Regions from separate parts of the Lysinibacillus fusiformis genome, predicted to be linked through region 1. Evidence: a T-box and tRNA genes for the amino acid it is inferred to sense, from the RefSeq annotation. Region 1 holds a T-box; the other holds one or more tRNA genes.
The links. The T-box of region 1 lies ahead of ileS (isoleucine--tRNA ligase). A T-box ahead of a tRNA ligase gene usually reads a tRNA of that ligase, here a tRNA-Ile.
Positions count from the first base shown of each region.

Region 2: it encodes a tRNA-Ile, which carries the amino acid that the T-box ahead of ileS (isoleucine--tRNA ligase) is inferred to sense. The anticodon was not compared.

Region 1 covers NZ_CP070490.1:2,851,239-2,862,901, forward strand. Annotated here, with positions in the region: gene JTI58_RS13860 (sigma-E processing peptidase SpoIIGA) at 1-828, shown strand, start outside; gene sigE (RNA polymerase sporulation sigma factor SigE) at 842-1,549, shown strand; gene sigG (RNA polymerase sporulation sigma factor SigG) at 1,664-2,437, shown strand; gene JTI58_RS13875 (PRC-barrel domain-containing protein) at 2,566-2,808, shown strand; gene JTI58_RS13880 (YggS family pyridoxal phosphate-dependent enzyme) at 2,928-3,632, shown strand; gene JTI58_RS13885 (cell division protein SepF) at 3,616-4,113, shown strand; gene JTI58_RS13890 (YggT family protein) at 4,134-4,415, shown strand; gene JTI58_RS13895 (YlmH family RNA-binding protein) at 4,615-5,403, shown strand; gene JTI58_RS13900 (DivIVA domain-containing protein) at 5,499-6,023, shown strand; T-box leader at 6,120-6,344, shown strand; gene ileS (isoleucine--tRNA ligase) at 6,457-9,225, shown strand; gene JTI58_RS13910 (helix-turn-helix domain-containing protein) at 9,327-10,532, opposite strand; gene JTI58_RS13915 (DUF485 domain-containing protein) at 10,735-11,070, shown strand; gene JTI58_RS13920 (sodium/solute symporter) at 11,095-11,663, shown strand, end outside.
Region 2 covers NZ_CP070490.1:2,078,989-2,090,651, forward strand. Annotated here, with positions in the region: gene JTI58_RS10180 (SLC13 family permease) at 1-1,638, shown strand, start outside; rRNA gene JTI58_RS10185 (16S ribosomal RNA) at 2,049-3,600, shown strand; rRNA gene JTI58_RS10190 (23S ribosomal RNA) at 3,782-6,709, shown strand; rRNA gene rrf (5S ribosomal RNA) at 6,775-6,890, shown strand; tRNA gene JTI58_RS10200 (tRNA-Val) at 6,902-6,977, shown strand; tRNA gene JTI58_RS10205 (tRNA-Asp) at 6,982-7,057, shown strand; tRNA gene JTI58_RS10210 (tRNA-Thr) at 7,066-7,141, shown strand; tRNA gene JTI58_RS10215 (tRNA-Tyr) at 7,149-7,232, shown strand; tRNA gene JTI58_RS10220 (tRNA-Trp) at 7,237-7,310, shown strand; tRNA gene JTI58_RS10225 (tRNA-His) at 7,354-7,429, shown strand; tRNA gene JTI58_RS10230 (tRNA-Gln) at 7,439-7,513, shown strand; tRNA gene JTI58_RS10235 (tRNA-Lys) at 7,527-7,599, shown strand; tRNA gene JTI58_RS10240 (tRNA-Arg) at 7,618-7,694, shown strand; tRNA gene JTI58_RS10245 (tRNA-Pro) at 7,710-7,786, shown strand; tRNA gene JTI58_RS10250 (tRNA-Ala) at 7,803-7,878, shown strand; tRNA gene JTI58_RS10255 (tRNA-Ser) at 7,892-7,984, shown strand; tRNA gene JTI58_RS10260 (tRNA-Phe) at 7,991-8,066, shown strand; tRNA gene JTI58_RS10265 (tRNA-Gly) at 8,072-8,145, shown strand; tRNA gene JTI58_RS10270 (tRNA-Ile) at 8,150-8,223, shown strand; tRNA gene JTI58_RS10275 (tRNA-Asn) at 8,231-8,307, shown strand; tRNA gene JTI58_RS10280 (tRNA-Glu) at 8,309-8,380, shown strand; gene JTI58_RS10285 (nitric oxide synthase oxygenase) at 9,029-10,075, shown strand; gene JTI58_RS10290 (hypothetical protein) at 10,154-10,684, shown strand; gene JTI58_RS10295 (CynX/NimT family MFS transporter) at 10,754-11,663, opposite strand, start outside.

The DNA of each region.
Region 1 (11,663 bases):
GGAGAATGGCTGGTGCTCATTAATACGCTTTTTAATCTAGCGATACTCACGTTTACGGCAAGAGTAACAGGAGTCCTTGTAAAAAATTTAAGATTATTAATGAGTTCTATTTGTAGTAGTTTTGTAGCTGTCATTGGCGGTCAAATGCTGTGGACGACAATTCTTAGTTTTATATTGTTAATTGGTATAGCGTTTCACTTCAAGATTCGAAGTTTTCAGAAGCAAGGACCGATTGTGTTAACAGCAACGATCGTTATTGGCGGATTGTTAACAGCTCTACAACCTTTTTTAAAAAATCTTTCTGCCACCCATTTCATTATGATTTGCTTTTTGCTTGCCGTTTTAAATCTTGTTGCATTTTATAAGCAATGGGGTTTTGTAAAGTTAGAACGCTTAAGTGGTCAATTTGTATTTGATACAACTTTAACAATCTTTGGGGCAAAGATACCACTTTCTGCCTTTGTAGACACAGGAAATCAAGCCATTGAGCCATTATCAGGAAAACCGGTTCATTTCGTTTCCTATACTGCTTTGAGGCCACATTTACCTTCAGCGTTCCGGGAATCATTAATGGAATGGCAAGAAACAGATCCGTACAATGTATCTATGTTTTCAGAAGATTATCAGCGTTATATACGATTTATTCATGTCAATACCGTACAACAGCAAACCGTTGTCCTTGGTTTTCGCTTTGATGAGTGGCATATAAAGGGGGAGCCATCGCAAGTGAAAATGAATGAATATATCGTTTTAACCAAAAAAGCTAAAAATTTTCCACATAGCACAGCAGCAATTTTACATTTTTCAGCGCTTTCAAATAACTCATAGAGGGGGAGAACTATTGCTTCTTAGGCTACTTGCTAGCTTGAAAAAATTATGGAGTAAGTTTCGGAGTCGTGAAACGTACTATATAGGGGGAAATGATTCATTGCCAGTGCCATTAAGTCGAGAAGAAGAAGTTACAGTCATTGCATCCTTTATGAACGGTGATTTACGAGCTAGAGACACACTAATTGAACGTAATTTACGTCTTGTTGTTTATATTGCTAGACGTTTTGATAATACGGGAACGCCAATCGAAGATTTAATTAGCATTGGCTCCATTGGCTTAATAAAGGCGATTGAGACGTTCAATACGGATAAAAATATTAAGCTAGCAACATACGCATCACGCTGCATTGAAAATGAAATTTTAATGCATTTACGAAAAACAAGTCGTATGAAGGGTGAAGTTTCCTTAGATGAGCCACTAAACTCTGATGCAGATGGAAATGAATTATTACTGTCAGATATTTTAGGAACAGAAGAGCATATTATTCTAGACAATGTGGAGAAGAAAATTGAACGTCAGCACATGTTCCATGCTATTAATTTACTAGGTGCGCGTGAACGATATATTATGGAATGTCGCTTTGGTCTCAATGGAAAAGTTGAAATGACACAAAAAGAAGTGGCAGATCATTTAGGCATATCGCAATCATATATTTCCCGTTTAGAAAAGAAAATTATTCAAGATTTACGTGAAAATTTAAATCAGCCAATTTCGTAGAAAGGGAAAATTAACCTACCTAAAATTGGTCGCAGCTTTTTTGCATATTCTTGTTTCTCTCGGACAAACTGATGTCACGGTTTAGTCAGAGAATAACATCCGGAGGAATCGAATATGCGAACAAAAGTAGATCTTTGCGGCTTAGATACATCGACTTTGCCAATTCTAAAGCACGAGGAAATGAAGGAACTCTTCATCCGGTTACAAGCTGGAGAAACTGAGATTAGAGAAGAGCTTGTCATGTGCAATTTAAGGTTAGTGCTTAGTATTGTCGGTAGATTTGCCTATAGAGGTGAACAGGCAGATGATTTATTTCAAGTGGGCTGTATTGGCCTCATGAAAGCCATTGATCATTTTGATTTAAAGCATAATGTACGATTTTCGACATATGCTGTACCAATGATTATTGGTGAAATTCGTCGCCATCTGCGTGATCATCATGCATTGCGTGTATCTCGTTCTCTAAGAGATATAGCTTATAAGGCAATGCAGGCAAAAGAGCAATGGATAACCGATAATTTGCGTGAACCAACGATTGAAGAAATTGCTGAGATGATTGACATGAAAAAGGAAGATGTTTTATTTGCTTTAGATGCCATTCAAGATCCAGTTTCATTACAAGAGCCCATTTATTCAGATGGCGGAGATGCTGTTTATATGATGGACCAATTACGAGATGATGATGTATCTGAGGATCAATGGGTTGCCTATGTGTCGGTAAAGGAAAGCTTGCAAAAGCTAGATGAACGTCAGCAAATGATCGTTGCCAAACGATTTTATTATGGAGAGACCCAAACTGAAATTGCCAAAGAACTTGGGATTTCTCAAGCACAAATTTCACGTCTTGAAAAAAATGCAATTGAAACAATGCAAAAAGATTACAAATAAAAAAATGCGCATCGTATTATTCGGTGCGCATTTTATCTTCATTCAATCAACAAGTGATACATAAATATAAAGTAACAGCAAAGTTTGATGGTAGAAATGAATGTACGAAAGTAAACAATAGAGGAGGTATGTCATTGCGTTTTTCGATGTTACAACAAAAAGAAGTCATTGAAGCAGGAAATGGACGATTTATAGGCTTTGTGATAGATGCCGAAGTATCAAAAGAAACGGGCTATGTGACAGCATTTTTGATTGCAGAGCCTCGCAAATATCTTGGTTTTTTTAAAGGCGAAGAGTCTGTGAGAAAAGTCTATATGAAGGATGTGCTTGTCGTTGGCAAGGATGTCATTTTAGTCAAAGCACTTTCCTAAAACATATGGTCAATAAAATTGTGAGGATTGTATGCTGACATAGGTCAGGCTATTCATTGATAAATCAAGCATTGCTTGTTACAATAAAAGAAACTATTGTTGTAAAGTTGGGAAAAACAGTGACAAAAATCTTAACAAATTTAAACAAACTAAATGATTTAATAACAGCAGCAGAAAAAAAAGGGAATCGTGAGGGCGATAAAGTCCAAATAATTGCGGTGACGAAGGAAGTTTCTGTTGAAAGAACGCAAGAAGCAATTGAAGCAGGACTCACTCATTTAGGTGAAAATAGACCAGAAGGTTTACATCGTAAAATTACTGAGATTCATGCTGATGTACACTGGCATTATATTGGGTCGCTTCAAACACGTAAAGTAAAACAAGTGATTAACAGCATTGATTATTTACACTCCTTAGATCGTTTGAGTTTGGCAGAAGAAATTGAAAAAAGAGCAGATCAACCTGTTAAATGTTTTGTACAAGTAAATGTTTCTGGCGAAGATTCAAAACATGGTTTAACTATCGAAGAAGTTTTGCCTTTTGTAGAAGCCTTAAAAGGTTTTACAAAGATTCAAGTTGTAGGTTTAATGACAATGGCACCAAACACCGAAAACGAAGCAATCATTCGCTCTGTTTTCAAGCAATTAAAACAATGTCAACAGCAAATAGCCGAGCAAGGATTCGCACACGCACCTTGTACCGAGTTATCAATGGGCATGTCTAATGACTTTGAAATTGCGGTAGAGGAAGGGGCTACTTTTGTTCGAGTCGGAACGGCTCTTGTTGGAAATGAAAGAGGGGAACAGGATGAGCATGAAAAATAAGATTAAAAACTTCTTTTACCTTGAAGAAGAATTAGAAGAAGAAATCACGCAAGCTCCTATTCAGCAACAACAACCCATACAACAACAGCAACCGATTCATTCAGTAAAGCCTAAAAAAATGATGAAAGAACGTAAAGCACCTATTCATGAAATTGTGCCACAAAGTTCAGCAACTCCTAATAACATTGTCAGTTTGCAGGCAGCTATGAGTTCTAAGGGAGCAAAAGTTGTTTTAATAGAACCCAGAGTTTATGCAGAAGCACAGGATATCGCAGAGCATTTAAAAAATAAGCGTGCAACAATCGTTAATTTACAACGTATTGAACGAGAGCAAGGTAAACGCATTATTGATTTTTTAAGTGGCACAGTCTATGCTCTTGCTGGGGATATTCAACGTATCGGTAAGGATATTTTCCTGTGTACGCCAGATAATGTAGAAGTGACTGGTGAAATTACAAACTTTATTTTAGACGATAATTAATAGCGAGGATTGTAGTTTATATGACTTTTCTTTTAATACTTAGTTATGTATCATTAGCATTTAAGATTTATTCATTTATGCTAATTGCATATATCTTAATGTCTTGGGTGCCTGCCGCTCAAAATTCAGCCATTGGTCGAATGCTTGAAAAAGTATGTGAGCCATATTTAGGGATTTTTAGGAAGTTTATTCCGCCGCTTGGTATGATTGATATTTCTCCAATTGTGGCCATCTTTATGCTGAATTTTATAGAAAGAGGGCTTTATATAGTCATTCAGAAAATATATTTTATGTTCGCTTAGAAGTAAATCCTCACGTTTTAGTGGGGATTTTTTATTTATTTTGATGCAACACGAAGTATCAAGTAAAAAAGAATTACTCCGCTACTAAAGCGACTAATAAAAAATTTTTAAAACAATGATGTCCAAACGTCATTAATTGGGAATACTAAGTTTCCAACTAACAAAGCAAAACGGAACTAGTGAAAGAGGAGACAACAAGATGGAACACTTAATCCAGCATTTTCGAAAAGAAGAACAACCCTTTATTGAACAGGTAATAAGTTGGCAACGTGAGGTGGAAGATCGTTATGCGCCTAAGCTGACAGATTTTCTTGATCCAAGACAACGTTTTATTGTGACCTCTATTATCGGGCAGGATGATACGCTGAAAACGGCATGCACAGGTTTATTTGATGGAGCAGAAAGGCAGCGTATGCTCATTTTTCCTACTTACTATGAAGCGACAGAAGAAGACTTTCAGTTGGTGGCATTTACGATTCAATATCCTGTGAAATTTGTTCAATTACGACATCCTGATGTTTTAGGTGCATTGCTATCATTAGGTTTAAACCGTGGTAAATTTGGCGATATTCGAGTTAATGATTACCAGGTGCAATTCATTGTAGCTCAGGAGGTAGCAGAATATGTTCGTTTACATTTAACGGGTATTGGTAAAGTAAAGGTGCATATTGAGTCTTTAAAAGAACCGGATTCCCTTATTGTAAATGAGGAAGAATGGTTGGAGGAATCTCATACGGTATCTTCGATGCGTTTAGATGTAATTATTGCGACTGTCTTAAATGTATCACGCCAAAAAGCTCAAGCTTTCATTACTGGGAAAAAAGTACGTGTTAATTGGACAGAACGAGACACAGTTGCTTTTGAATTACAAGAGGGAGATATTTTATCGATACGAGGAAGTGGTCGTGTGAAAATTATTATGACTGAAGGCCGAACAAAAAAAGATAAAATCCGTCTACAAGTCGGTCGATTGGCCCAAAAAAGCTGAAAGTGAAGTAAATTTCATTAATTTTTACTGCTAAGTTGTCGGAACAATTGTATAATAGGAATTACGAATGTACATGTAAAGGAGAGAAGGATTGTATGCCATTATCACCTATTGATATACATAATAAGGAGTTTACAAAAGCCTTCAGAGGCTATGCTGAAGATGAAGTAAATGAATTTTTAGATCAGATTATTAAAGACTATGAAATTCTGCTTCGTGAAAAAAAAGAAGTTGATAAACAATTAGAGATGGCCTTAGAACAAGCGAGACATTTTAACTCCTTAGAAGAAACTTTGCAGAAGTCTATTGTCGTTGCACAAGAAGCGGCTGATGAAGTGCGAAGAAACTCTCAAAAAGAGGCGAAGCTCATTGTAAAAGAAGCTGAAAAAAATGCTGATCGAATTGTCAATGAAGCTTTGACGAAGGCTCGTAAGGTGACGATTGAAATTGATGAGCTTAAAAAGCAATCTAAGGTATTCCGTAATCGTTTCAAGATGCTTGTAGAAGCACAGCTTGATTTACTTAATGCAGATGACTGGGATCATTTGCTGCAATATGATATTGATTTAACAGAAATTCAAGCATCTGTTGAGGAAGCACAGGATTCTGAAGATATTTAACTTTTCTTTTTAATTGTTGCAATTGACAAATGAAACTTGACGCGATTGTTTGAATTTCATATACTTTGTAATAGTAATTATTTTGAACAGATATGCATAAAAGCAGAGACGAAGACAGTATTTGTTAGGCGTTGTTAAGCGATTTGGGGACAGTGAGAGCCCAAACATACAACTAGCATTGAACATCACTTCTGAGCTAAATAACTGAAAAAAGTAGGTTATTTCGTGATGCACGACGTTAAATGTGCTTTTAAGAGGTAGTGCAATTTTTTTGTGCTACAAGTAGGGTGGTACCGCGAGTAGAAGCTTCTCGTCCCTTAGTGGGATTGAGGGCTTTTTTTGTTTGTTCCCGAATCGTTTTAGATAAGTTTGCCAATAACTGTCGTATGAGAAGAATGTCTACCTGTTTATGTAAAATAAAGGAGGAATTTTAATGGTTGAATACAAAGATACTTTATTAATGCCAAAAACAGATTTCCCAATGCGTGGAAACTTACCGGCAAATGAGCCAAAAATGCAAGAAAAATGGAATGCTATGGATATTAACAAATTACAAATGGAGCGTACGGAAGATCGCCCAGAATTTGTTCTACATGATGGCCCACCATATGCCAATGGTGATATCCACATCGGCCATGCTTTAAATAAAGTATTGAAGGATATGATTACACGTCATCGTTCTATGACTGGCTACCATGTAAATTATATTCCAGGTTGGGATACACATGGTTTACCAATTGAGCAAGCATTGACGAACAAAGGTGTAAAGCGTAAAGAAATGTCAGTTGCAGCATTCCGCCAACTTTGTGAAGAGTATGCTTATGAGCAAATTGACAATCAACGTACACAATTCCGTCGATTAGGCATTCGTGGGGATTGGGAAAATCCTTATATTACGTTGAAGCCTGAGTTTGAAGCACGTCAAATTGAGGTATTTGGTAAAATGGCCGAAAAAGGTTATATCTATAAAGGATTAAAACCAGTTTATTGGTCACCATCTTCTGAATCTGCTCTAGCGGAAGCTGAAATTGAATATAAGGACATCAAATCACCATCCATTTATGTAAGCTTTGCTATTAAGGATGCAAAAGGTGTTGTACCAGCAGACGCAAAATTTATTATTTGGACAACAACACCTTGGACATTACCAGCAAACTTAGGGATTTCTTTGAATCCTGAATTTGTCTATGTCGTAGTTGCGGTGGCTAATAAAAAATTCATCATTGCCAAAGAATTATTAGAGCCAGTGGCAAATACGCTTGGATGGGAAGACTATGAGGTTGTACAGGAAGTTAAAGGTGAGGCACTAGATCGTATTGTAGCACAGCATCCATTCTATGATCGTGAATCTCTTATTATGGTAGGTGAACACGTAACAGCTGAAGCGGGTACTGGTTGTGTTCATACAGCACCAGGACACGGGGAAGACGATTATCATATTGGTAAACAGTATGGTTTAGGTATTCTTAGCCCTCTTGATAATAGTGGCTGTTATACAGATGAAGCACCAGGCTTTGAAGGCGTGTTTTATAATGATGCGAATAAACTAGTAACAGAAAAACTAAAAGAAGTAGAAGCGTTAGAAAAGCTTGATTTCTTTACGCACTCATACCCACATGACTGGCGTACGAAAAAGCCTGTTATTTATCGTGCGACACCTCAATGGTTTGCATCCGTTGAAGCATTCCGTGGAGAGTTATTAGAGGCTGTAAAAGCAACAGCATTTACACCAGCTTGGGGAGAAACGCGTCTTTATAATATGATTCGTGATCGTGGAGACTGGGTAATTTCACGTCAACGTGCTTGGGGTGTGCCGATTCCGATTTTCTATGCTGAAAATGGTGAACCAATTATTACACCTGAAACAATTAGTCATGTCTCAGCATTATTCCGTGAGCATGGATCAAATATTTGGTTCCAAAAAACAGCAAAAGAATTATTGCCAGAAGGCTTTACACATCCAGGAAGCCCGAACGGTGAATTCACAAAAGAAAATGATATTATGGACGTATGGTTCGACTCAGGTTCATCACACCAAGGTGTACTCGTAGAACGTGGCATGAAATATCCAGCTGATCTCTATTTAGAGGGCTCTGACCAACACCGTGGTTGGTTTAATTCATCTCTTATTACATCTGTAGCGATTAACGGCTATGCACCATATAAAGGACTTTTAACACATGGTTTCGTTCTTGATGGTGAAGGACGTAAAATGAGTAAATCATTAGGGAATGTAATTATCCCACAAAAAGTAATGGATCAGTATGGCGCAGACATTCTTCGTTTATGGGTTGCTTCTGTTGACTATACAGCAGATGTGCGCATTTCTATGGATATGTTAAAGCAAGTATCTGAAGTGTATCGTAAAATTCGTAATACATTCCGTTTCTTACACGGTAATATTGCTGATTTCGATCCTAAGAAAGATCGTGTAGCTTATGCAGAGCTTCGTGAAATGGATCAATATGTGTATATGCGCTTACAAGATGTCTTAAAAACTGTACGTGCTGCATATGATCGCTATGATTTTGCTGCTGTCTATCATGTAGTCAATAATTTTGTTGCTGTAGAGTTATCTTCATTCTATCTGGATATTGCAAAAGACGTTGTCTATATTGAGGGTCATGACAATAAAGATCGTCGTGCGATGCAAACAGTTATTTATGATACATTAATGACATTGGTTAAAATCATGACACCAGTTATCCCACATACAACAGATGAAATGTGGTCTTACCTAAATGCTCAAGGTATTGTAGAAGAGGCTTCTGTTCAATTAACGGACTTCCCAGAGGTAGATGTTCAAGCGAATTTTGACAGCCTACGCACAAAATGGGAAAAAATTATTGATGTACGCGATGATATTTTAAAAGCATTAGAGGAAGCACGTAATGCGAAAACAATTGGTAAATCACTTGAAGCAAAAGTGACTGTCTATGCAAAAGAGGACATTGTCGCATTATTGAACGATGCCAACATTGACTTTGCACAACTTTCCATCGTTTCAGCTTTCGAGGTAGCTGCCATAGAAGAAGCGCCTGCTGAAGCTTTAGCACTTGAGCATGTTTCCATTGTTGTTGAGAAGGCGACAGGTGAGAAATGTGAGCGTTGCTGGTCAATTTCTGAAACAGTTGGTGCAAATGAGGCACAACCTACAGTATGCGCTCGCTGTGCAGAAGTTGTAGAAAAATATTACGTGTAATCTATGCAAAATAAGAATCTGCATTCTCATGTAGATGATAAGCAAGTCTCCTTGATGGGGGCTTGCTTTTTTTCATGAGGTTTTTGCAGATTCTTTCTAAATTATTTAAATAAAATTTCTGTCGTATTGCGGTAGTCTGTTGGAGAGATTCCTACATATTTTTTAAAGGTTAAACTATAGTAATTTGGTGTATTAAAGCCACAGGTGGAGGAGATTTTTTCTACGGTGTAGTCGTACTTGCGTAAAAAAGGTAAGGTTTTGATAATGCGCGTATAAGCAACATAGTCAACGAAATTGCGACCCGTTTCTTTTTTAAATAGTCTACTAAAATGAGTTGGGCTAAAGCTAATATATTTTGCAACATCACGTATGGTCAGCTGTTCGTCATAATGTTCTTCAATATACTGAATAGCTTTTTGAAGCTGCTCATGCTTTGTTAAATCTTCGTAATACCTGATGTGAATGTTATGGATAGGTGGTTTTCTACGTGCTTTTCTAGCCTGACTATAGGATTCCTTCACATGCATAGCATCCTGAAATACACCACCAATCCCCATAAATAGATGAATAGAGTGGTCCTTTTTTAGTGTCTCGATCACCTCTAATAGACAGGCTTCACCCTCTGCCCAATGTTTAAAAGAGTTGTACTCAGACGGAATTCGCATAAGAAGTAGTAAATAGCGTTCAAAATGTAAAAAGGATAATGGGGCCTTGTCAGCAAAGTATTGGCGAAAAACGGTTGTAATACTACTACTCGCATCATGTGGGATAGCCCTCTTATCATCTCCATCAATATAGCCCTGAATTAAAAATACAATATTAGGAATACAGCTTGTCGATAAAAATGATGCGGATTGTATAATTTCTTGTTCATCGTCAATTTCTCCACGGATCAGACGTTTTAAAAATGCTTCCCTGAACGGAGAGGTATGTTGTTGGGATACTTGTTGTGATAGCTCAAGCATTGTGAGTGTACTTGCTTTTTTTTCCTGATAGGATGTGTACAGTTTTTTTACGATTCGTAAAAATTTTGATTTTTGTAATGGTTTTATGAGAAGTGCAGGTAAAACTAATTCAATTGCTATACCAGTCGAGTAGGTGAGGTGTTCTGTAACAAACGGGACAATTATACTATTAGGATAGTTTCTTTTTAAGCGATTAATTTTTACCCAATCAAATAACCGGTTTACTTCATAGACAATAATGACCTCATCTTCTGGCTTAGGCATTTTACATTCCTCTAAAGCGTTTGGTAAAACCTCTTTTAACCATTCACTCATTTGCTGCTTGTCAAATGAGCTTTCCATATACCATACCACCTTTAAAATGCTACCAGCCTCCTACGAATAAAAAGATAAAAATATTTTAACTTAAAATAGCAATTTTTTGTACTAATACAGCAAAATTTTATATCTATATTGAAGTTGAAATAGAATAGAATAATTGTAGTGAATAATAATTTGAAATTTCAGACAATTATTTACTGATACGAAAAGGGGGAGTTGGCTTATGGCGGAAGTAGGCAGTCATGATTATGACTATGTAGAAGCAGGAACAGTTGATGTGAAAGATCTACCACCTTTAGATGCAACAACAAACAAAATTATGAAAGATGAATTTAAAACAGGTTTAGGTTTATCGATATTTTACTTTATTGTGATTTTTAGTATCCCTATTATGAATTGGTTTGCGCCAGCATTTGCATTCAAGAGGATCTGGGGTGGTATGACAGTCACATGGTTTGTGACAACAATTGTGATGATGGCTATGGCATTTATTATTGCATATGTTCACACTGCTATGTACGAGAAACGACTAAAAAAATACGATATAGCAAATAAGTAGTTGGAATAAAGGGGGAAATGTTGAATGATGGAAGCTCTATTAGAACCAAAGATGTTAATGACCATTGCTTTGATGGGAACGATTGTATACATTACGTATTTAACAAAAAGAAATGCAACCGCATCGGATTTCTTTGTAGGTGGCAGAAGCTTCGGATGGTTTACAAATGGTTCTGCCATTGGTGGGGATTACTTAAGTGCAGCAACATTCCTGGGCATCGCAGGTTTAACATTTCAACTTGGATATGATGGTGCTTATTATGCTTTTTGCTTCTCCATTGGGTTAACATTATTAGCGATTTTTGTGGCGGGTCCTTTAAGACGCTTTGGTGCATTTACCGTTGCAGATTTTTTAGGCTATCGTTTTCACAGTAAACGAGCACGGCTTGTAGCGGTGGCGGTGGTTTTAGCTATTTCCGGCTTTTATGCAGCTCCCCAACTATTAGGTGCTGCACAAATTTTAAGTATGTTTTTTGGTACTTCTTATGAATTTGGCATTATTTTTACTTGTGTTGTTATGATTTTTTATGTAGGAATTGGTGGTATGAAAGGGACAACCATCAACCAAGCATTAGAGTTATGGATTCGTCTTGG
Region 2 (11,663 bases), 770 kb from region 1:
ACTGGCCTGGCAGGAATGGCAGGGCAACTTTTGCTTAAATGGTCGGGCAATAGTGAGCTGAAGCTATTTGTGCTACTACTTATTATTGTAGGATCTGTTGGTGCTTTTATGAGTAATACAGGTACTGTAGCATTAATGATGCCGATCGTTGTAAGTATAGCGATTAGTATGAAAGTTAGTCCTTCTAAATTTCTACTACCACTCTCCTATGTAGCAAGTCTTTCTGGTCTAATGACACTGATTGCATCACCAACCAATTTAATTGTCAGTCAGTTATTGGTTGATCGAGGCTATAACAAGCTTGGCTTTTTTGAAGTGACCCCTATTGGTATTGTGGGGATGATTGCAGGTATTACCTATTTAGTGCTTGTAAGGAATGTTCTATTACCAAAGGATCAAAACCGTACACAAACCAATGAAGGATATAAACTTTCACCAAAGAAAATTATTAAGCAATATGACTTAAATAATCGTCTATTTAAAATCTCTGTTCCTGATGAGTCACCTATTATTGAAACCTCTTTAGCAGAATTAAAACTGCCAGCTAAGTATATGCTCTGTATGATGAAAATTCATCGTAAATCACAAGAGGGTATTAATTTACTACCTATGACTTATCAAGAAATGGCAGGCCCAACTAGTGTCATTCATGCTAAGGACGAGCTATACGTTCAAGGAGAGGTAGAGGATATTCGTCGTTTTGTTGAGGATTATCATCTTGAGATGCAAGGGTTAGTAGAAGGGGAAGCCGATGAACTGGTATCGAAGCATCTTGGCATTGCGGAGGTATTGCTCACACCCAATTCGAGCTTTATCAATGAAACGGTTAGCTCTCTCGGATTCCGAGAAAAATATAATTTAAATATCATTGGCATTAATCGCAAGGGTGGATATAAGCTTCAGGATATGGTGTCTCACAAATTAAAATTTGGAGATGCAATATTAGTTCAGGGAGCATGGGATGAAATTCTTTTATTAGCAAGAGAAACTCAGGATGTCGTGGTTGTCGGGCAGCCGAAAGAACACGCAAGTGTAGCAGCAGCTACAGGCAAAGCTGGAATTGCAGGGATTATTATGTTGTTCATGATTATTTTGATGGCATTTGAAATTTTCCCTGCTGTAATTTCTGTAATGATAGGTGCCGTACTTATGATTTTAACAGGCTGCTTGAGAAACATGGAAGATGCCTACAGCAATATGAATTTTGAAAGTATTGTGCTAGTGGCTGCCATGTTGCCAATGGCGACAGCGTTAGAAAAAACAGGAGGCATGACCATTTTATCCGATGGTATTATTAATGCCTTAGGTGATTTCGGACCATACGGCGTGCTTATAGGCGTTTATATTTTGACAGCCATTTTTGGTCAATTTATTAGTAATACGGCAACTGCTGTATTGTTTGCACCGATTGCCATGAGTGCTGCCATTGCAATGGAGGTTAGTCCCACAACATTTATGATTGCAGTAGCAGTCGCAGCAAGTATGGCGTTTGCTACGCCAATTGCTTCCCCTACTAATGCATTGGTAATGACGGCAGGGGGCTACAAATTTATGGATTTTGTAAGAATAGGGGTACCATTACAAATTGTTATGTTTATTGTCATGATGATCGCCATCCCATTCTTTTTCCCATTTTAAAAACTCGGTTTCTCTACCGAGTTTTTTGTTTTATAAAAAGATCTATTATTTTTTTGTAGGAAATTATGATAAAATTATTTTTTAGTTAGCGGTATAACATTGAACTAGCTTATGGAGTAGATTTTTTTAATCATCCTTTTTGCAGTTATTAATATAGGAAGTTTTTCTTTGATAATAAAAAAGTTAAATTTTTTTCTTGAAAAGTGTTGACCTTTTTAAAATAAGGGTGTAGTATTATAAAAGTCGCCAGGGTGACACGCTAAAACAAAGCAAAACATGAACCTTGAAAACTGAACAAGCAAAACGTAATCAATAAAGTTTTAAGTAGCTAGCTTCGGCGAGTGAACGAAACAAAAATTTTGGACATCAAAATTGATGCCAGCAAAACAATTTGAGCTAATCAAATTTCTTTTATGGAGAGTTTGATCCTGGCTCAGGACGAACGCTGGCGGCGTGCCTAATACATGCAAGTCGAGCGAACAGAGAAGGAGCTTGCTCCTTCGACGTTAGCGGCGGACGGGTGAGTAACACGTGGGCAACCTACCCTATAGTTTGGGATAACTCCGGGAAACCGGGGCTAATACCGAATAATTTGTTTCACCTCATGGTGAAACACTGAAAGACGGTTTCGGCTGTCGCTATAGGATGGGCCCGCGGCGCATTAGCTAGTTGGTGAGGTAACGGCTCACCAAGGCGACGATGCGTAGCCGACCTGAGAGGGTGATCGGCCACACTGGGACTGAGACACGGCCCAGACTCCTACGGGAGGCAGCAGTAGGGAATCTTCCACAATGGGCGAAAGCCTGATGGAGCAACGCCGCGTGAGTGAAGAAGGATTTCGGTTCGTAAAACTCTGTTGTAAGGGAAGAACAAGTACAGTAGTAACTGGCTGTACCTTGACGGTACCTTATTAGAAAGCCACGGCTAACTACGTGCCAGCAGCCGCGGTAATACGTAGGTGGCAAGCGTTGTCCGGAATTATTGGGCGTAAAGCGCGCGCAGGTGGTTTCTTAAGTCTGATGTGAAAGCCCACGGCTCAACCGTGGAGGGTCATTGGAAACTGGGAGACTTGAGTGCAGAAGAGGATAGTGGAATTCCAAGTGTAGCGGTGAAATGCGTAGAGATTTGGAGGAACACCAGTGGCGAAGGCGACTATCTGGTCTGTAACTGACACTGAGGCGCGAAAGCGTGGGGAGCAAACAGGATTAGATACCCTGGTAGTCCACGCCGTAAACGATGAGTGCTAAGTGTTAGGGGGTTTCCGCCCCTTAGTGCTGCAGCTAACGCATTAAGCACTCCGCCTGGGGAGTACGGTCGCAAGACTGAAACTCAAAGGAATTGACGGGGGCCCGCACAAGCGGTGGAGCATGTGGTTTAATTCGAAGCAACGCGAAGAACCTTACCAGGTCTTGACATCCCGTTGACCACTGTAGAGATATGGTTTCCCCTTCGGGGGCAACGGTGACAGGTGGTGCATGGTTGTCGTCAGCTCGTGTCGTGAGATGTTGGGTTAAGTCCCGCAACGAGCGCAACCCTTGATCTTAGTTGCCATCATTTAGTTGGGCACTCTAAGGTGACTGCCGGTGACAAACCGGAGGAAGGTGGGGATGACGTCAAATCATCATGCCCCTTATGACCTGGGCTACACACGTGCTACAATGGACGATACAAACGGTTGCCAACTCGCGAGAGGGAGCTAATCCGATAAAGTCGTTCTCAGTTCGGATTGTAGGCTGCAACTCGCCTACATGAAGCCGGAATCGCTAGTAATCGCGGATCAGCATGCCGCGGTGAATACGTTCCCGGGCCTTGTACACACCGCCCGTCACACCACGAGAGTTTGTAACACCCGAAGTCGGTGAGGTAACCTTTTGGAGCCAGCCGCCGAAGGTGGGATAGATGATTGGGGTGAAGTCGTAACAAGGTAGCCGTATCGGAAGGTGCGGCTGGATCACCTCCTTTCTAAGGATTATTTCGGAATACAAACCTTGGGTTTGTAAGATTACGTTTTGCGTTCAGTTTTGAAGGTTCATTCTTCTGAATGAAACACTTCAAAACTTGTTCTTTGAAAACTGGATAAAACGACATTGAAATTGTAACAAACACATTTTTTTTTTAAGTTTTTTTATAGGCTTAATAACTTGGTTAAGTTATTAAGGGCGCACGGCGAATGCCTTGGCACTAGGAGCCGAAGAAGGACGGCACTAACACCGATATGCTTCGGGGAGCTGTAAGTGAGCTTTGATCCGGAGATTTCCGAATGGGGGAACCCACTACGTTTAATCGCGTAGTATCTTGACGTGAATACATAGCGTCTTGAAGGCAGACCCAGGGAACTGAAACATCTAAGTACCTGGAGGAAGAGAAAGAAAAATCGATTCCCTGAGTAGCGGCGAGCGAAACGGGAAGAGCCCAAACCAAGAGGCTTGCCTCTTGGGGTTGTAGGACACTCAATACGGAGTTACAAAAGAGCGAGTTAGATGAAGCGACTTGGAAAGGTCCGCCAGAGCAGGTAAAAGCCCTGTAGTCGAAAGTTCGTTCTCTCCTGAGTGGATCCTGAGTACGGCGGAACACGTGAAATTCCGTCGGAATCCGGGAGGACCATCTCCCAAGGCTAAATACTACCTAGTGACCGATAGTGAACCAGTACCGTGAGGGAAAGGTGAAAAGCACCCCGGAAGGGGAGTGAAAGAGATCCTGAAACCGTGTGCCTACAAGTAGTTAGAGCCCGTTAATGGGTGATAGCGTGCCTTTTGTAGAATGAACCGGCGAGTTACGATTACGTGCAAGGTTAAGCTTTAGAAGGCGGAGCCGCAGCGAAAGCGAGTCTGAATAGGGCGAAGTAGTACGTGGTCGTAGACCCGAAACCAGGTGATCTACCCATGTCCAGGGTGAAGGTGAGGTAACACTTACTGGAGGCCCGAACCCACGCACGTTGAAAAGTGCGGGGATGAGGTGTGGGTAGCGGAGAAATTCCAATCGAACTTGGAGATAGCTGGTTCTCTCCGAAATAGCTTTAGGGCTAGCCTCGTGATGAGAATACTGGAGGTAGAGCACTGTTTGGACTAGGGGGCCATCCCGGTTTACCGAATTCAGACAAACTCCGAATGCCAGATATTTATACACGGGAGTCAGACTGCGAGTGATAAGATCCGTAGTCAAAAGGGAAACAGCCCAGACCACCAGCTAAGGTCCCAAAGTAATCGTTAAGTGGAAAAGGATGTGGCGTTGCACAGACAACCAGGATGTTGGCTTAGAAGCAGCCATCATTTAAAGAGTGCGTAATAGCTCACTGGTCGAGTGACGCTGCGCCGAAAATGTATCGGGGCTAAACGATTCACCGAAGCTGTGGATTGACATCTACGATGTCAGTGGTAGGAGAGCGTTCTAAGTGCGTTGAAGTCAGACCGGAAGGACTGGTGGAGCGCTTAGAAGTGAGAATGCCGGTATGAGTAGCGAAAGACGGGTGAGAATCCCGTCCACCGTATGACTAAGGTTTCCTGAGGAAGGCTCGTCCGCTCAGGGTTAGTCGGGACCTAAGCCGAGGCCGATAGGCGTAGGCGATGGACAACAGGTTGATATTCCTGTACCACCTCCTCACCGTTTGAGAAATGGGGGGACGCAGTAGGATAGGGTAAGCGCGCTGTTGGATATGCGCGTCCAAGCAGTAAGGCGTGTGTGTAGGCAAATCCGCACACTGTAACGTTGAGCTGTGATGGCGAGTCCGTATGGACGAAGTTCCTGATTTCACACTGCCAAGAAAAGCCTCTATCGAGGTGAGAGGTGCCCGTACCGCAAACCGACACAGGTAGTCGAGGAGAGAATCCTAAGGTGTGCGAGAGAACTCTCGTTAAGGAACTCGGCAAAATGACCCCGTAACTTCGGGAGAAGGGGTGCTCTTGAGCGTGCAAGCGCATGAGAGCCGCAGTGAATAGGCCCAGGCGACTGTTTAGCAAAAACACAGGTCTCTGCAAAACCGTAAGGTGACGTATAGGGGCTGACGCCTGCCCGGTGCTGGAAGGTTAAGAGGAGTGGTTAGCGCAAGCGAAGCTGCGAATTGAAGCCCCAGTAAACGGCGGCCGTAACTATAACGGTCCTAAGGTAGCGAAATTCCTTGTCGGGTAAGTTCCGACCCGCACGAAAGGCGTAACGATCTGGGCACTGTCTCAACGAGAGACTCGGTGAAATTATAGTACCTGTGAAGATGCAGGTTACCCGCGACAGGACGGAAAGACCCCGTGGAGCTTTACTGTAGCCTGATATTGAATTTTGGTACAACTTGTACAGGATAGGTAGGAGCCAGAGATCTCGGAGCGCCAGCTTCGAAGGAGGCGTCGGTGGGATACTACCCTGGTTGTATTGAAATTCTAACCCATGCCCCTTAGCGGGGCAGGAGACAGTGTCAGGCGGACAGTTTGACTGGGGCGGTCGCCTCCTAAAAGGTAACGGAGGCGCCCAAAGGTTCCCTCAGAATGGTTGGAAATCATTCGTAGAGTGTAAAGGCACAAGGGAGCTTGACTGCGAGACCTACAAGTCGAGCAGGGTCGAAAGACGGGCTTAGTGATCCGGTGGTTCCGCATGGAAGGGCCATCGCTCAACGGATAAAAGCTACCCCGGGGATAACAGGCTTATCTCCCCCAAGAGTCCACATCGACGGGGAGGTTTGGCACCTCGATGTCGGCTCATCGCATCCTGGGGCTGTAGTCGGTCCCAAGGGTTGGGCTGTTCGCCCATTAAAGCGGTACGCGAGCTGGGTTCAGAACGTCGTGAGACAGTTCGGTCCCTATCCGTCGTGGGCGTAGGAAATTTGAGAGGAGCTGTCCTTAGTACGAGAGGACCGGGATGGACACACCGCTGGTGTACCAGTTGTCTTGCCAAAGGCATCGCTGGGTAGCTATGTGTGGACGGGATAAGTGCTGAAAGCATCTAAGCATGAAGCCCCCCTCAAGATGAGATTTCCCATTACGCAAGTAAGTAAGATCCCTCAAAGACGATGAGGTAGATAGGTTCGAGGTGGAAGTGTGGTGACACATGGAGCTGACGAATACTAATCGATCGAGGACTTAACCAAAACGTTTGAACCATTCAATGCACGTTTATCCAGTTTTGAAAGAATAAGTCTTTCAACTGAATAAGTGAAGTGATGATGGCAAAGAGGTCACACCCGTTCCCATACCGAACACGGAAGTTAAGCTCTTTAGCGCCGATGGTAGTTGGGGGTTTCCCCCTGTGAGAGTAGGACATCGCTTCGCTTATTTTTTGTGGAGGATTAGCTCAGCTGGGAGAGCATCTGCCTTACAAGCAGAGGGTCGGCGGTTCGAGCCCGTCATCCTCCACCATTATGGTCCCGTGGTGTAGCGGTTAACATGCCTGCCTGTCACGCAGGAGATCGCCGGTTCGATCCCGGTCGGGACCGCCATTATTATTGCCGGTGTAGCTCAGTTGGTAGAGCAACTGACTTGTAATCAGTAGGTCGTGGGTTCGACTCCTATCGCCGGCACCATTCCCTTGGAGGGGTAGCGAAGTGGCTAAACGCGGCGGACTGTAAATCCGCTCCTTAGGGTTCGGCGGTTCGAATCCGTCCCCCTCCACCATTTTAGGGGCATAGTTCAACGGTAGAATAGAGGTCTCCAAAACCTTTGGTGTGGGTTCGATTCCTACTGCCCCTGCCAGGTATTGAGGTACTCGTTCATATATAGCTATTATTTTATAGTGGCGATTGTGGCGAAGTGGTTAACGCATCGGATTGTGGTTCCGACATTCGTGGGTTCGATTCCCATCAGTCGCCCCATTTCAAAATTGGGGTATAGCCAAGCGGTAAGGCAACGGATTTTGATTCCGTCATGCCTAGGTTCGAATCCTAGTACCCCAGCCATTTTTTATTTTACGAGCCATTAGCTCAGTTGGTAGAGCATCTGACTTTTAATCAGAGGGTCGAAGGTTCGAGTCCTTCATGGCTCATCGTTTTTTAATTAATATGCGCCCGTAGCTCAATTGGATAGAGCGTCTGACTACGGATCAGAAGGTTATGGGTTCGACTCCTGTCGGGCGCGCCAATAAATTCACGTTTACGGAATGTAGCTCAGCTTGGTAGAGCACTTGGTTTGGGACCAAGGGGTCGTAGGTTCGAATCCTGTCATTCCGACCATCTTTCATGATAAAATGGGGCCTTAGCTCAGCTGGGAGAGCGCCTGCCTTGCACGCAGGAGGTCAGCGGTTCGATCCCGCTAGGCTCCACCATTTTAATATTTTTGGAGGTATACCCAAGTCTGGCTGAAGGGATCGGTCTTGAAAACCGACAGGCGGGTAACACCGCGCGGGGGTTCGAATCCCTCTACCTCCTCCATTTTCCGGGTCAGTAGCTCAGTTGGTAGAGCATTAGATTGAAGCTCTAAGTGTCGGCGGTTCGATTCCGTCCTGACCCACCATTATTGCGGGTGTAGTTTAATGGTAAAACCTCAGCCTTCCAAGCTGATGTCGTGAGTTCGATTCTCATCACCCGCTCCAAAATGGGCCTATAGCTCAGCTGGTTAGAGCGCACGCCTGATAAGCGTGAGGTCGATGGTTCGAGTCCATTTAGGCCCATCATTATTCCGAAGTAGCTCAGTTGGTAGTAGCACCTGACTGTTAATCAGGTTGTCGCAGGTTCGAGTCCTGCCTTCGGAGCCACGGCCCGTTGGTCAAGTGGTTAAGACACCGCCCTTTCACGGCGGTAACACGGGTTCGAATCCCGTACGGGTCATCAAGCATGTAGCACAGATGTGTGTTACATGCTTTTTTCTATTTCCTTTAAGTACATTCTCCTTTTTCATGTTGTTGAAAAAAGATCATGACAATAGCAGAAAAAGAGCTTTTGGCAAGGCGAGGGGTTGATTCCCGTTCCGTCAGCGTCCTTTCCAAGAGATGTCCGATGAGCCGTTTCCCTCACTGCGTTCACTCCAGTGTCTCATCTGTGACGCTGGCTCCACTCCAATCAACCATGTGCAATAGTGACAACACCCCTTCATAAAGGGTAGTGAAGACCTTCACTTTATTTGAAAATCTTTGCTAAAAAAGTAAACATTTTGTAGGTTGGAGTGGAGGGCTACTTGACTCCCGTGGGATAGCGAGACAGGCGAGCCCCTGCACGGAGCGGGAGCGGAGGAAGCGGCTCGGCGCTCGCCCACAGGAAAGCAAGTAGCCTGCAACGGAAACCATTTTCACCTTTCACAAAAATTCTATTGTTAGTTTTGTTTTTCAACACTATGTAGATTCTCTTTACGAAAGAGAATCTACAGATTAAATTTGAACAAACTATTTCATATATAAAATATGTATGTTTTTTCAAGTACTATTTTCATGGTGCTTGTCGTTTTGTTCCTCTAATATGAGGATAAGTGGAGGAATCGATATGAATATACAGGAGATACAGCAATTTTTAAGTTTATACCAGACAGAACAAAATAAATCAGAACTTTGGTTAAAGAATAGATTACAGGAAGTTGAAAATGCAGGTGAATATTACCCAACAACTGAGGAGCTAGTTTTTGGTGCAAGAGTGGCATGGCGTAATAGCAATAAATGTATCGGACGTCTATTTTGGCAGTCACTGCATGTGGTAGATGCACGTGATGTTTTAGATGAACAGGATATTTTTCAAAAATTACTAGAACATATTGATTATGCAACAAATTGTGGGAAGATCCGTCCAACTATAACAGTGTTTGCTTCAGATAGAGTAAGGATTTGGAATCATCAACTTATCCGTTATGCAGGCTATGAAACAGAAGCAGGCGTTATTGGAGATTCGCAATCCATTGAGTTTACAAAAGTATGTAAATCTCTGGGATGGAAAGGTAAAGGAACGGCTTTTGATGTGCTACCACTCATTATACAGGTGGATGATCGCGCTCCCAAAATGTATGTAATCCCTGAAGAATATATAGTAGAGGTCTCAATCCGCCATCCAGAGTCAGTGGATGTGGAGAAGTTAGGGATGAAATGGTATGCCGTACCCATAATTTCGAGTATGCGTTTTCAAATGGCGGGTATTGATTTTCAAGCTGCTCCATTTAATGGCTGGTATATGGGAACAGAAATCGGTGCACGCAATTTAGCAGATCATGAGCGCTATAACATGCTACCTGCTATTGCAGAAATTTTTAATCTTGATACAACCAAACAAGCGTCTCTTTGGCGTGATCGTGCATTAGTGGAACTTAATATTGCTGTTCTTCACTCATTTAAAGAAGATGGTGTGAGCATTGTTGATCACCATACAGCGGCTCAGCAATTTAAATTGTTTGAGGAAGCAGAAAAATCAGCAGAAAGAGAAGTTACAGGCAACTGGACATGGTTAATCCCGCCACTTTCGCCTGCAACGACTCATATATTCCATAAACCCTATGTAAATATATATCATACACCAAATTATTTTTATCAAAAGCCGTGCTATTAGCAGTAAAGGAGATGTTTACTTTCCTAATAATTTTGAAAATTAATTTCCAAATTACATGTTGAGGAGAGGGCGTTGATTATGTTAGACCAGCAAATCCCGAATATCCCATGGAGACAATTGACGACACCTTATGGTAGAGGAACAACCATCCCTCAGCTGATTGAACAGGAGCAATATCCACAGCTAGCTGAGTTAATTGAACATCAAGGTACACTATGGCAGGTGACACCCTGGGTTTTGCTGCTCCTTTTAAAAAAGCTAGCTAGTAAAAATACGGAGGATGTCTCCTTACAAGAATTACAGTTATATTTGGCTGTGGCACATGCTATTACAAAGGATTATCTAGACTCAGCCAATACTGTTGAAACCATGCAGGAGCTATTAGATACTAACTATTTATGGTCAGAAAATGAGGACAATGATGAGCAGGAGTGGGAGGAAGAAACGCCAAAGGGCTATGGGCAGCAAGCTTTTGTAGGCTATTATTATTTTAGTTATTTACTCCTACAAGAGGCTATTCCTATTTTTTCTGCTATGACAGTTCATAGTAATGAAGCAAAAGAATGTCTTGCAGAATTGCTAACATTACTACAGCAAGCTGACCATTAAACAATGCGTAAACGTATACACCATATAGAAATAAAGCAGATGGGGAACCTGAACCATCTGCTTTATTTATTAATGCACATATTCATCCTTGGAGGCTCTCATTGAGCAAAAGAAGAGTAATATTGCCACAACGACAAAGAGCCATCCCGCAATATTCCAGCCACCAAAGAAATCATGCAAGTAGCCAAAAAGAATAGGACCAATTGCGGCAAATAAATAACCCAAAGATTGTGCAAAGCCTGATAAATCAGCTGCCTCAAATGCAGTACGAGTGCGGAGAGTGAAGAACATCATTGCTAGGGCGAATGAAGAACCTCCTGCTAACCCTAGAAGGACCATCCACAGTACACCAAGACTAGTCCATTCCATGACAACACCAACAAAGCCTACTAAATAGAAGGATGTAAACATCAATACAAGGGGGCGTTGTGAAGTCATTTTACCTGCAATTATAGGCACAGCCAAAGCCATTGGTACTTGTGAGAATTGCATGATGGAAAACATCCAACCGGCCTTGTCAGGAGCTAGTCCTTGGGCAATATAGATCTCGGGAATCCAAGCTGCAGTCGTGTAGAATAATAAAGACTGTAACCCCATTGCGCCTGTGACAGCCCAAGTAACAGGTGATTTCCATAAAGGTGTACCTGTCTTTTTAGATGTAGTAACTGGTTCGGGTTTATTTGATTTTAATTGAGGTATCCAAATTAAGATTGTAACGAGAACGAGTACGAGTGCAATGGACAGCGCACCTTGCCAGCCTAACGATGAATTGGCTATAGGATAGCTAATACCAGCACCAAGACCAGCAGTTAAATTCATGGACATGGTGAAAAAGGCCATCAATAAACCGACATGGTATGGAAATTTTAATTTTAATAATCCTGGAATAAGTACATTTCCAAAAGAAATGGCTACGCCAATTAGCACAGTACCTAATAGAAGTAACTCTGTTGTACCGAGTGAACGTAGGACAATCCCA